3 regions of the Dorea longicatena genome follow, and region 2 is predicted to be linked to each of the others. Evidence: predicted binding sites of a transcription regulator. Region 2 holds the regulator's gene; each other region holds the start of a gene.
What was found. The regulator Rex, encoded in region 2, represses fermentation and respiration genes when NADH is low (regulators of the CRP and FNR family bind a similar motif). The targets are predictions, from matches to a motif close to ATTGTTAANTANTTAACAAT.

Region 1: a site for Rex is predicted at 2,005-2,024, ahead of NQ508_RS07515 (4Fe-4S dicluster domain-containing protein). Genes of this name have one in related genera too.
Region 3: a site for Rex is predicted at 2,178-2,197, ahead of NQ508_RS08070 (acyl-CoA carboxylase subunit beta). Genes of this name have one in related genera too.

The regions. Positions count from the first base shown of each region.
Region 1 covers NZ_CP102280.1:1,589,519-1,593,813, forward strand. The annotation lists gene alaS (alanine--tRNA ligase) at 1-272, opposite strand, end outside; gene NQ508_RS07515 (4Fe-4S dicluster domain-containing protein) at 469-1,980, opposite strand; gene asnA (aspartate--ammonia ligase) at 2,143-3,150, opposite strand; gene NQ508_RS07525 (homocysteine S-methyltransferase family protein) at 3,207-4,295, opposite strand, start outside.
Region 2 covers NZ_CP102280.1:1,413,075-1,417,369, reverse strand. The annotation lists gene NQ508_RS06640 (bifunctional ADP-dependent NAD(P)H-hydrate dehydratase/NAD(P)H-hydrate epimerase) at 1-1,202, opposite strand, end outside; gene NQ508_RS06635 (redox-sensing transcriptional repressor Rex) at 1,304-1,945, opposite strand; gene abc-f (ribosomal protection-like ABC-F family protein) at 2,111-4,045, shown strand; gene NQ508_RS06625 (NADP-dependent isocitrate dehydrogenase) at 4,158-4,295, opposite strand, start outside.
Region 3 covers NZ_CP102280.1:1,702,282-1,706,576, reverse strand. The annotation lists gene NQ508_RS08080 (peptide MFS transporter) at 1-941, opposite strand, end outside; gene NQ508_RS08075 (hypothetical protein) at 1,310-1,921, shown strand; gene NQ508_RS08070 (acyl-CoA carboxylase subunit beta) at 2,327-3,766, shown strand; gene NQ508_RS08065 (OadG family transporter subunit) at 3,781-4,295, shown strand, end outside.

The DNA of each region.
Region 1 (4,295 bases), 180 kb from region 2:
AGCATTTCGAAAAATGTACCATGTCTTGCTGTCTTTCCTACGTTCTCGATATCTCCTGTACGGATACATTTCTGACAGGTGGTAACACGTCTTCTCGGCGGTATCTCCTGTCCTGTAAAATATGGTTTCAATGGTGCCATACCAGAGTTGATCAGTAACAGACTCTTATCGTTATGAGGCACTAATGAGAAACTTTTCATTGCCAGATGTCCCTTGCTTTCAAAGAACTCAAGAAACATTCTTCTTAATTCGTTTACGCCATACTTCTGCATAATTTCCTCCTGCTCTACATTCATGTATCAAATCAGTATAAATATTTTTATCAATACTAACTTTTAATTATAAAGAGAGACAGGCGTTTTGTCAATCATTACGCCTGTCTCTTTTAAACTTAAATATGCATAAAACGCGCATAAAATATCGTCATGAACGACATTCCGGATTCTTGTTTTCTCATTCGGAACCCTCTTATTTTAACTCAATCTCACCGAGTTCCTTTGGTGGAAGCTGTTTGCTGGATGCTTTCACAAATTCCTGTACTTTCTTCTGTGCTTTCGGTACCGGAATATTCGTTCCTGCTCCGGCTACACATCCGCCCGGACATCCCATTCCTTCGATCAGACATCCGTTCATTCTTCCGATCTTCGCCATAGAAAGGATCTTCTTACAATCTGCAAGACCTTCTGCATGTTCGATCTTTACTTCCACACCCGGATAGTATTCATTCACACATTTTTCAATCGCGGATGCAACACCGCCTGCAACTGCATATCCACGTCCTACACCTGTTGCATTATGGAAAGATGACTCTGCTTCATATTCGGAAAGATCAATTTCCTTCGCATCGAACATTCCCTGTAATTCCTCAAATGTCACTACAAAATCAACATCACTTCTTACGCTTCTGCGCATTGCTTCCAGCTTCTTGGCCGCACATGGTCCGATGAATACTACTTTTGCATTCGGATGTTCTTTTTTGATCGTACGTGCAGTAGCGACCATAGGCGTCAGCTCCTGAGACACTTCATCGATCATATCCGGGAAATATTTCTTTGCCAGCATTGCCCATGACGGACAGCAGGATGTCAGAAGGAATGGAAGTTCTCCCGTTGTAACCTTTTCCACATAATGGTGTGCCTCTGCAACAGCTCCGATATCAGCTCCAAGAGCTACTTCGTATACCTGTGAAAATCCAAGTTCTTCCAGTGCTGCCTTTAAGTTTCTCGCATTGATATTATCTCCGAACTGCCCGGTAAATGCCGGTGCGATCTCAGCAATGATCTGCTCGCCTTCCGACAATGCTCTTGCAAGCTGGAAGATCTGGGATTTGTCTGAAATTGCTCCAAACGGACAGTTTACCATACACATACCGCAGGATACGCATTTGTCCGGATTGACATATGCACGTCCCACTTTATCGTTTTCAATCGCATTGACACCACAGGCTTTTGCACAAGGGCGCTCTTTCTTGGAGATTGCGTCATATGGACAGACACTCTTACATTTTCCACATTTGATACATTTTTCCTGATCAATGTAGGATTTTCCGTTCACCATGGAAATTGCACCCTTTGGACAGACTTCCATACAAGGATGTGCCAGACATCCTTTGCACATGTTGCTGACCTCATATCCTTTCGCCTCACATCTCATACATGCAGACGGGATAACCTGTATAAGCGGCGGCTCATAATATTTGTCTGATATGTTACTTGCTTCTACTCCCGCTGTCAGATGTACCGGTTTATCTTCAGGTCTGAGCGCAAGTCCCATTGCAAGTCTTACCTGCTCTCGTACAACTGCTCTTGCACGGTAGACACTGTCACGGTACTGTTCCGTCTCATCATTCACCAGCGCATATGGGATTGCTTCCATATCGTCGCATAAAGTATCCGCATCCGCTTTGAAACCAAGCGCTGCGACTTCTTCAAAGACTTTTCTTCTCAACCGTCTTACGGTTGTATTAATGCCTCTCATCATAGTTGGAGTTCCTCCTGTTTTTCCTTTGTCATTTTTATGACAGTCTATAGTTCTATTATAGACACTTGAGAAAATCTTATCAACTAATTTTGGGGATTAATTTATTAACTGGGTTGGCCTTTCGGTCCGGGTATCCACCAGCCTGTTGAATTAAGTACCAATTTACAGCAGAATAATATTATGCTCTCTGCAAGTCTCCCGCATCTCTTCCGGCCACAAACTTGCCTGCACCTCGCCGACATGAGCACGGTCAAGAAGCAGCATGCAGAGTCTGGACTGTCCAATACCGCCTCCGATGGTGTATGGAAGTTCTCCGTTTAACAGCATCTTATGATATGGGAGATTCTTTCTCTCTTCGCATCCTGCTTTTACAAGCTGCTCTTCCAGAGCTTTTTCATCTACACGGATACCCATGCTGGAGATCTCAAGTGCACAGTTCAGTGTCTCGAACCAGAACAGGATGTCTCCGTTTAACTGCCAGTCATCGTAGTCTGGTGCACGTCCGTCGTGCGGCTCGCCGCTTGCGAGTTTGTCACCGATCTTCATCAGGAATACACAGCCGTGTTCTTTTGTGATCAGATTTTCTCTTTCCTTTGGAGTCTTATCCGGATACATGTCTTCCAGTTCCTGGGAAGTGATGAAATAGATGTCCTCCGGAAGTTTCTTCACTGCCTGTGGATATTTGTACCATACCTCATGTTCCATATGTTTGATGATCTTGAAGATATTACGTACGGTAGCTTCCAGTGTCTCAACAGTACGTTCTTCTTTTTTGATCACTTTTTCCCAGTCCCACTGGTCCACGTAGCAGGAATGTAAGTTGTCAAGTTCTTCATCTCTGCGGATCGCGTTCATATTTGTATAAAGTCCTTCACCCGGCTGGAATCCATATTTGTATAATGCCATACGTTTCCATTTTGCAAGGGAATGTACAACTTCGATTGTCTCTCCCGGAACGCCTGCGATATCGAACTGTACCGGTCTTTCCACACCGTTCAGGTCATCGTTCAGACCACTGCTTTTTTCTACAAATAACGGTGCAGAGATTCTCTCCAGATTCATCTCTTTTCCGAATTCCTTCTGGAACGTGTCACGAATGTACTTGATTGCTTCCTGTGTCTCTCTTACGCTTAAGCGAGGGTCATAATGTTCTGGTAATATTAATCCCATTTTTTCTGTCTCCTTTTTGTCTGTTGTATATTTTTATGAAATTCTTTGCTCACTGATTACTCTTCTCCAAATACTCTCTGTGCATAATATACGGACTGCATTGCATCTTTGCCGTAAAAATCTGCCCCGATCATATCTGCATAATCCTGATTCAGCACAGCTCCACCTACCATGACTTTACATTCAGGTTTACGTTCTCTCAATAACTTGATGGTCTCTTCCATGCTTACAACCGTTGTTGTCATAAGCGCACTTAAACCTACCAGCCGGATATCCTGCTCAACTGCAGTATCTACGATCACTTCCGGCGGTACATCTTTCCCCAGATCGATCACATCAAAACTGTAATTCTCCAGAAGGACTTTTACAATGTTCTTACCAATATCGTGAATATCTCCTTTTACCGTTGCGAGAATAACTTTATTCTTCGCCTGGACTTCCCCGCCTTCCTGTGCGAGTACGTCCTTGATCACTGCAAATGCGATCTTTGCCGCATCGGCACTCATCAGAAGCTGCGGCAGGAAGACAGTTCCCTTTTCAAATCCTTTTCCCACCGTATCCAGTGCCGGGATCAGGTGTTCATTGATGATCTCCAGCGGTGCCTGTTCCTTTAACAGTTCTCCTGTTGCATGATGCGCTTCTTCTTTCAGACCTTTTTCGATGGCCTCTTTTAAAGTCAGTTCTGCCTTGGCTGCCGGTGCAGGCGTTCCTGCTTTCTGACTGCCATATACACGGATATAATCCTCGCAGTTCTTGTCGTAATTCATCAGCGCACAGAATGAATAGTAAGAACACATCATATCTTCCGAAGACGGATTGATGATTCCGGCACTTAAGCCATTCTGCATGGCCATCGTATAGAAATTCGAATTGACTGCCGGACGGTACGGAAGTCCGAATGAAATGTTCGATACACCAAGTACCGTACATACACCGTAAGTCTCTCTGACTTTTTTCAGTGCTTCCAGAGTGACCTTTGCTCCTTCCGGCTCGGAACTGATCGTCATTGCCAGCACATCGATTACAATGTCCTTTTTGTCAATGCCATATTTTTTCGCTTCTTCAATGATCTTTCCTGCCACACGGACTCTTCCATCTGCCGTTGCCGGGATTCCATCCTCGTCGATCGTAAGCCCGATCACAAC
Region 2 (4,295 bases):
TATCCGTCAGCGAATTTCTTCAGGATCTGTATCCGGTCTTCTCTAAGATCTTCCACAGGGATGCCTGTAAGTCTAGACATCTCTTTCATATGCGGCGTAAATATGAACTTCCGGTCTGCCAGCCGATCAAGAAGATCTTTGTTATCTGACAGAAGATTTAACCCATCTGCATCGATCAGGCATGGAACATCCACGTACTCTATAACCGTCCGCAATAACTTCTCCGATGTTGTACTTCTTCCAATGCCGGAACCAATACACACACCGTCTGCCCACTTAAGAAGCTTTAGTACTTCTTCTTTATTAAATTCATCATAAGCCGTTATGATCGCTTCCGGCAGAAGTGTCTGCAATATCTCGCGGTTGTCCTTTGGTGTATAGATTCTGACAAGCCCGGCTCCTGTCATATAAGCCGCATGGGCATTCAGATATGCCGCACCTGCCATACCCTTACTTCCAGCGATCACAAGAAGCCTTCCATAACTTCCCTTATTAGAATCTTCCGGTCTTTCCGGAAGCATTCTACGATATTCTTCTCTTTCAAAAGAATGGATCACATCTGCATCCTGTAATAACGGCTCATGCGAAATGCCAATCTCTGCTACTGTTACTCTTCCTGCATATGCTCTGCCCTGCGCCAGTTCAAGGCCGATCTTTTTCACCTCGAATGTCACTGTATCATCTGCGTGGAATGCACAACCAAGCACACATCCCGTAGAGGCTGAAAGTCCTGATGGGATATCTACTGCAAATTTTGTACCCTGCATCTGATTCATACGTTCAATCACCTGACGATATGTACCTTCAATCTTACGGCTCAGTCCGACTCCGAACACGGCATCTATCACTATGCTGTAGCTGTTATCCTGCGGGATATCTTCTGTGATCTTACCACCACATTCTTTAAGACGTCTTATCTGTTCCCGTGTCTCCGGTGTACAATGCTCTGGATTGCCGACCAGATAAGTATCCACAGGACACCCCATATTCTTCAAGATCCTGGCGATGGCAAATCCATCTCCGCCATTATTTCCTGATCCACATACCACACAGACAGAAGAAAGATCCAGATTCTCACTTTGCATCGTCTGTACACAGGCATTTGCCGCACACTCCATTAATTCTAGTGATGCGATGCCCAGTTCCTGAATCGTGTACTGATCGGCAGCCTTCATCTGCGCAGCATTAACCAGAAGTTTCATATATTCATTCATCTCCCATCAGATATATCTCTGCAACAAAAGAACGTGTAAAAATATGTCCGTATTCCAGACTACTCCTACACGCTTTCTTGTATTATAGTTTATTTATGGTCCTCTTTGTAACGACTGATATTGTATGACAACTGCATCAGACTTTCTGACAGATGCACATTCTCAACAACAACATTATCCGGAAGGTTCAAATCTGTATGTGCAAAGTTCCAGATCGCACGTACTCCGTTCTCAACCAGCATATTCGCAACTTCAATTGCTTTCTCTTTCGGAATCGTCAGAACTGCAATATCAATCTCATTATTCTGAACGAACGTTTTCAGATCATCCATCATACGGATCGGAACTCCACGGATGGATACTCCCTGAAGTCTTGGATTCACATCAAAGATTCCTTTCAGAATGAATCCACGGTTCTCGAAGGCTGCATAATTAGCCAGTGCCTGCCCAAGATTACCTGCACCAATGATAATAATATTGTGGTCTTCTTCCAATCCTAATATCTTTCCAATCTCTGTGTATAAATACTTAACATTATAACCGTATCCCTGTTGTCCGAATCCTCCGAAATTATTAAGATCCTGACGGATCTGGGATGCTGTTACTTTCATCCGCTTACTCAGATCGTTCGAAGAAATCCGCTCTACACCATTTTCCAACAGTTCGCCCAAATATCTGTAATACCTCGGCAATCTTCTTATGACCGCACGAGAAATCTCTCTTTCTTCCAATGTTTTCACCCTTCCAATCATAGTCTAAAATAATTATATAAAATTGAAAGATTATTGTCAAACTATTGTTGAATTTTATGCAATTTCCGTTATAATAAAGTAGCATGTGTAAATGCATTTTGAGAATACCAACGTATCAATTATCCATAACTCAGGAGGAAATATATGATATTAGCATGTCACGGGATCCAGAAATCTTTCGGTGAACACCTCATCGTCAGAGATGGATCCTTCCATATAGAAGATCACGAAAAAGCAGCTCTTGTCGGACCGAACGGTGCCGGTAAGTCCACTCTGCTCAAAATGATTGTAGGCGAATCAGCCCCGGATGACGGCAACGTCATCCTGACAAAAGGTAAGACACTTGGCTATCTTGCCCAGCATCAAGAGATGCAAAGCGGTAATACGATCTACGAAGAAGTCCGCACCGCAAAGGCCGATATAATCGCTATGGAGCGCCGTATCCGCGAGATCGAGATGGAACTTAAGCATCTCTCCGGCGACGCCTTGAACGACCGTCTGGAAACTTACAACCGCCTTACGGCCGCTTTCGAACGTGAGAATGGCTATTCTTGTGAAAGTGAGATCACCGGTGTGTTAAAGGGACTTGGATTTACGGAAAATGATTTCACCAAACCCGTCGACACTCTCTCCGGAGGACAGAAAACCCGTGTATCTCTCGGCAAGCTTCTGTTAACGAAACCAGACATTTTGCTTCTTGATGAGCCAACCAACCATCTGGATCTGAATTCAATTGCATGGCTTGAAACCTATCTTCTAAACTATCAGGGAGCTGTGCTGATCGTGTCTCATGACCGTTATTTTTTGAACAAAGTTGTCACTAAAGTTCTTGAAATCGAGCTTGGAGAACTTCGTACTTATATGGGAAATTACAGCGACTATGCAGCAAAGAAGCAGCAGCTTCGCGACATACGCCTGAAGGAATATCTTAACCAGCAGCAGGAAATCAAGCATCAGGAAGCGGTTATCGAAAAGCTTCGTTCTTTCAACCGCGAAAAATCCATCAAACGTGCCGAAAGCCGCGAAAAGATGTTGGAAAAAATGCAGACCATCGAAAAACCGATAGAAGTTAATACAGATATACATCTGAAACTGGAACCATCCTGTGTAAGTGGCAATGATGTTCTGACTATTGAACATTTAAGCAAATCTTTCCCCGGACAGGAACTTTTTACAGACGTTAATCTCGAGATCAAACGTGGTGAACATGTCGCAGTAATCGGTGATAACGGAACAGGAAAGACTACGCTTCTTAAGATCTTAAACCGAGTGGTATCTGCTGATTCCGGTACTTATACACTTGGCTCCAATGTTAAGATTGGCTACTACGATCAGGAACATCATGTCCTTCATATGGAAAAAACAATTTTTGACGAGATTTCCGATGATTATCCGACTCTTACGAATACGGAAATCCGGAATGTGCTTGCAGCATTTCTTTTTACCGGTGATGATGTCTTCAAACAGATCAGTTCTTTGAGCGGTGGGGAACGCGGACGTGTATCTCTTGCGAAACTGATGCTCTCTGAAGCAAATTTCCTGATCCTCGACGAGCCGACCAACCATTTGGACATCGCATCCAAAGAAATCCTTGAGAATGCTTTGAATGATTATACCGGTACTGTACTTTATGTCTCTCATGACCGTTATTTCATTAATCAAACTGCATCACGGATTCTGGATCTTGTCAATCATACATTTGTAAATTATATCGGAAATTATGACTATTATCTGGAGAAAAAAGAAGAACTCACTACTGCATATGCCGGAGAAGCCTCTACACCTTCATCCGTTTCAGATAACAGTACAGACAAGAATGTATCCGAGTCAAAACTCAGCTGGCAGGAGCAAAAGGAAGCCCAGGCAAGACTTCGCAAACGTCAGAATGAGCTTAAAAAGACTGAAGAACGTATCGGCGAACTGGAAGACCGTGATAGTGAGATCGATGCCCTGATGATTCAGGAAGATATCTTCACCAACTCTGTAAAATGCCAGGAACTTGCAAAAGAAAAAGCCGCAATAGCGGAAGAATTAGAAGAATTATACATGAAATGGGAGGAATTAGCAGAAGACGCTTAAACGCCTGATTTGCAACTTTTTAGCCCGCTCCAGAAAGCTTCTGGGGCGGGCTTTTATATTGCCATGCATTCGTAAGGAACTGCCGGTGGCAGGTCCTGTAGATATATATTATCTATTTTAATTTTTCAGCAATTGCCTTAATAAATCCTTCGCTGTTCAATACGGTTGGATTTTCCAGTGTCGTGATCAATGCCAAATCTTTCGTCATCTTACCTTCTTCAATGGTATCAATGGTTGCTTTTTCAAGCTT
Region 3 (4,295 bases), 290 kb from region 2:
CTCATCTTAGCCCAGATACCTGCGAAGATAGGGCAAAGAATGATACAAAGAAGTCCGTTCATTGAGTCGAACCAGGCAGTAGGCATCTCGAAGGAACCGATGTTCCAGTTAGCCCATCCAGATCCTCCCTGAGATACTGGACCGAATTCATAGTAAACAGGCATGTAAGCCATGTACCAGATCAGCCAGAAGATACCAGAGAATACGGTTACGATCAGGATTGCGATAACACGGTTTTTCTCAAGCTTCGTAAGTGGTGCATTGTCCTTTTCTTTGTCTGCTTTTTCAACATTCTCAGAACGGTTATCAACAAGGAATGGTTTCTTTCCGGCATCGCCGAAAGATTTCATTCCAACGAACCACCATACACAGTCGATAAACAGGAAGATTCCGCAAACAAGGAACATTGTACGGTATCCAGCGTTTGTACCAATCAGTGAAAGGAATGTAGTACCACAGAATGATCCGATGTTAACGAACATGTACTGTAAATTGAATACAGTATCAAGTTCATCCTGGTCAGCTAATGGGAAGAGACGTCCGTTGATACCGGATACGTTTCCTTTGAAGAAACCAGTACCGATAGAAACGAGGATAATCATTGCCCACATCATTGCGATACCATTGGCTTCTGTTGCTCTCCAAGCACACAGATAACCAAGACCCATAAGGATCTCACCAACAGGAACAAGGATACGCGGACTAATCCAACGGTCAGCGATATATCCACCGATGATAGGTGTGATATAAGTAAATGCTACCAGGTTAGAACTCATTGCAGCACCAACGGATTTGTCAAGTCCAAGACCACCGTGAGCTGCTGTGGCTACGATAAAGATCGAAAGCCCCCATTTAGCTGCATAGTATGCAAGTCTTTCAAAAGAGAAAGTCAGACAGCACACATAGAAACCAAATGGTAATTTTTTCTTAGTGTTCTCCATGAGATTCACCCTCCAATATGAAATTTTTCTTTGGTTTTAACGATACGAGGAAAATCCCCTCTTATGATTAAAACTCTCAACGCAGTTAATCTTATCACAAACTAGACCAAAGTACAACCAATTGTTTAAGAAAAAGTTAAGGCTTTTCTTATTTTTTTAGAAATTCATATGTGGAAATGTAATAAATTGGTAGAACAAATGGAAAGTAAAAGAGTAAAAGTAACTAAATGATAATAGAAATCAAAAATAAATCTTACGATATATAGAAAAGTTTATGGATAATTTATAAACAATTATAACGGATTTTCTTGAATAATCAACTATATAAGGATATAATAGGATTCAGATTTTGTAAAGGGGAAAACAATATGGCGAATTATTACCGTGTGGCATATAAAGAGTCACAGAATACGTTGAAGCAGATATGTGAACTTTTCCGTGTGGACAGCAGCGATATTACGATTAAGTTTGTAGTAACAGTGATGGGACCGTTGGTGTTCTATTATATGTGGAAATATGGAAGTCATGGCGGGAACACACCGGGCGGGATGACATTTTTCATTATTAAGTTTATTGCCGGATGGGCACTGGCGTTCGTTGTTGCGATACTGGTGAACAGAACGATCTGGAGAAAGGTACTGGCAACAACGGCAGTCGGAGATGCGAAAGATCAGTTTGACAGACGATGCAAGCTGAATGGGGGACCGGTCAGTTCTGAGATTCATTTCTTGGATGATCATTTTGACAGTGTAACTGCGAAGAAGACAAGATCATTCTCATATGAGGATGTAACCAAGATTCTGGAGACGAAAGAAGCGTTTGGTGTAGTTGTAAAGGCAGATCCGGAGACAATGGGTTCGGCAAGAGCGATGATCGGATTTCCGAAGACGGCGCTGGAAGGAAATAATACAGACGAGCTGGCGGAGTTCCTTCTGACGAGATGCAAGAATATGAAACGGAAGAAAGTAAAGAAGTTTTAAAGCGGATTTTTGAACATAGAACAGAAATAAAACAGACAAAAAGGTCATGTGTGTACATAGATGTACGGATATACACATGGCCTTTTCAATCGCCAGGCGTTCGGAAGAAGCTGCCAGTGGCAGGTTCTGCAGATACTGAAATACAGTATATTATTTCAGAAAAATGCATATTTAAAAGTTAACCATAGATGCCAAAAAGGTTGACTTTTGACACGGAAATGTAAGATTTTAATGCCATTTTAATAGGAAGAAACGACTCGTCAAGTATTTAACAAAAAACAATATAAAGGTATTGCACTAAAGTGTCAAAAACAGTATAATATAATTGGAAAAAATTTGGTTTTACTTTTGATACAAGAATCAGGAAAAACCCAATTTAAAATAATGAAAATGGAGGGCTAGACTATGGGCAACATGGCAGCAGACAATGCAGCAGGTAAGAGAATCAACAGTTTACTTGATGCAGGCAGTTTTGTTGAGATCGGTGGAGCTGTAACAGCAAGAACAACTGATTTTAACATGCAGGAAAAAGAAACTCCAGCAGACGGTGTTATCACCGGATATGGAGTGATCGATGGAAATCTGGTATACGTATACAGCCAGGACGCTACTGTTTTAAATGGTGCGATCGGTGAGATGCATGCAAAGAAGATTTCTAATATCTACGATATGGCAATGAAGATGGGAGCACCGGTCATCGGATTGGTTGACTGCGCCGGATTCAGACTGCAGGAAGCTACAGATGCTTTAGAGGCATTTGGAAAACTTTATCAGAAACAGTCAATGGCTTCCGGAGTGATCCCTCAGATCACAGCAATCTTCGGAACATGTGGCGGTGGACTTTCTATCGTACCTGCTCTGACAGATTTCACATTCATGGAGACAAAGAATGGTAAATTATTTACCAATACTCCAAATGCAATTCCGGGAAATGACATTTCTAAATGTGATACATCTTCCGCAAAATTCCAGAGTGAGACAACCGGTCTTGTAGACGGAATCGGATCTGAAGAAGAGATTCTTGCAGATATCCGTTCTCTCGTATGCATGTTACCAAGCAACAACGAAGAGGATTCTTCTTATGAAGAATGTAACGATGATCTGAACCGTGTATGTGCAGACCTTGCTAATGCAAAAGAAGACACAGCGATTGCTCTTACAATGATCTCTGATGACAACATCTTCTGCGAAGTGAAGAAAGCATATGCAAAAGATATGGTGGCAGGATTCATCAAACTGAATGGTATGACTGTAGGTGCAGTTGCAAACCGTTCAAAAGTATATAACGAAGAAGCTGAAGTAGAGGCTGAATTTGACGGCTCTCTTTCTGCTGACGGAGCTGAAAAGGCTGCAGAATTCGTACAGTTCTGTGATGCATTCAACATCCCTGTACTGACACTTACAAATGTAAGCGGATTTACAGCAAGCGAATACGATGAGAAACGTATTGCAAAATCAGCAGCAAAACTTACTTATGCATTTGCAGATGCAACAGTACCGAAGGTAAATGTTGTGATCGGTAAAGCATTCGGAAGTGCTTATGTGACAATGAACAGCAAAGCAGTCGGAGCAGATATGGTATATGCATGGCCGGAAGCAGAGATTGGAATGATGGACGCAAACCAGGCAGCCAAGATCATGTATGCAGACGCTGATGCAGCAACAATCAGAGAAAAAGCAGCAGAATATAAGAATCTGCAGTCAAGCCCATTATCAGCAGCGAAAAGAGGATATGTGGATACAATCATCGAAGCAGCAGATACAAGAAAATATGTGATCGGCGCATTCGAGATGTTATTCACAAAAAGAGAGGATCGTCCGGTAAAGAAACACGGTACGGTTTAGAGAGGTGAGGCAAAGTGAAGAAAAAATTAAGCGTATTACTTTGTGTGCTTGTCGCAATGCTCTGCTTTACCGCTTGCGGAAGTAAGAAAGAAAATCTTCAGTATGATAAATCAACCATCACACAGGCAACGGATTTTCTGATCGAGTATTGCAACAGTGCAGATGCAGATACTATCGAACAGTGGAACAAGATGACAGATTTCCAAATCGAGTCTCAGTTGAATCAGGCAGGAGTTCCATTTACGCAGGATAGTTTCCTTGCAGCTCTGGATGCATGGCAGCAGGGAACAAAAGAGTGTGGAGAATATGTAAGTCATGGTGATTACAAATTCGAGCCATCCTCTGATGAACTGAAAGTAACGACCAGTGCAAAATTCAAAGACCGTGATGCAGACATTACATTTGTTTTTGATGAGAACCTTTATCTGGACAGTACAACGATCGATGCACATTACAGCATCGGCGAGATCATGGAAAAAGCAGGACTTAATACAATCCTTGGTATGGGAACTGTATTCGTAATCCTGAT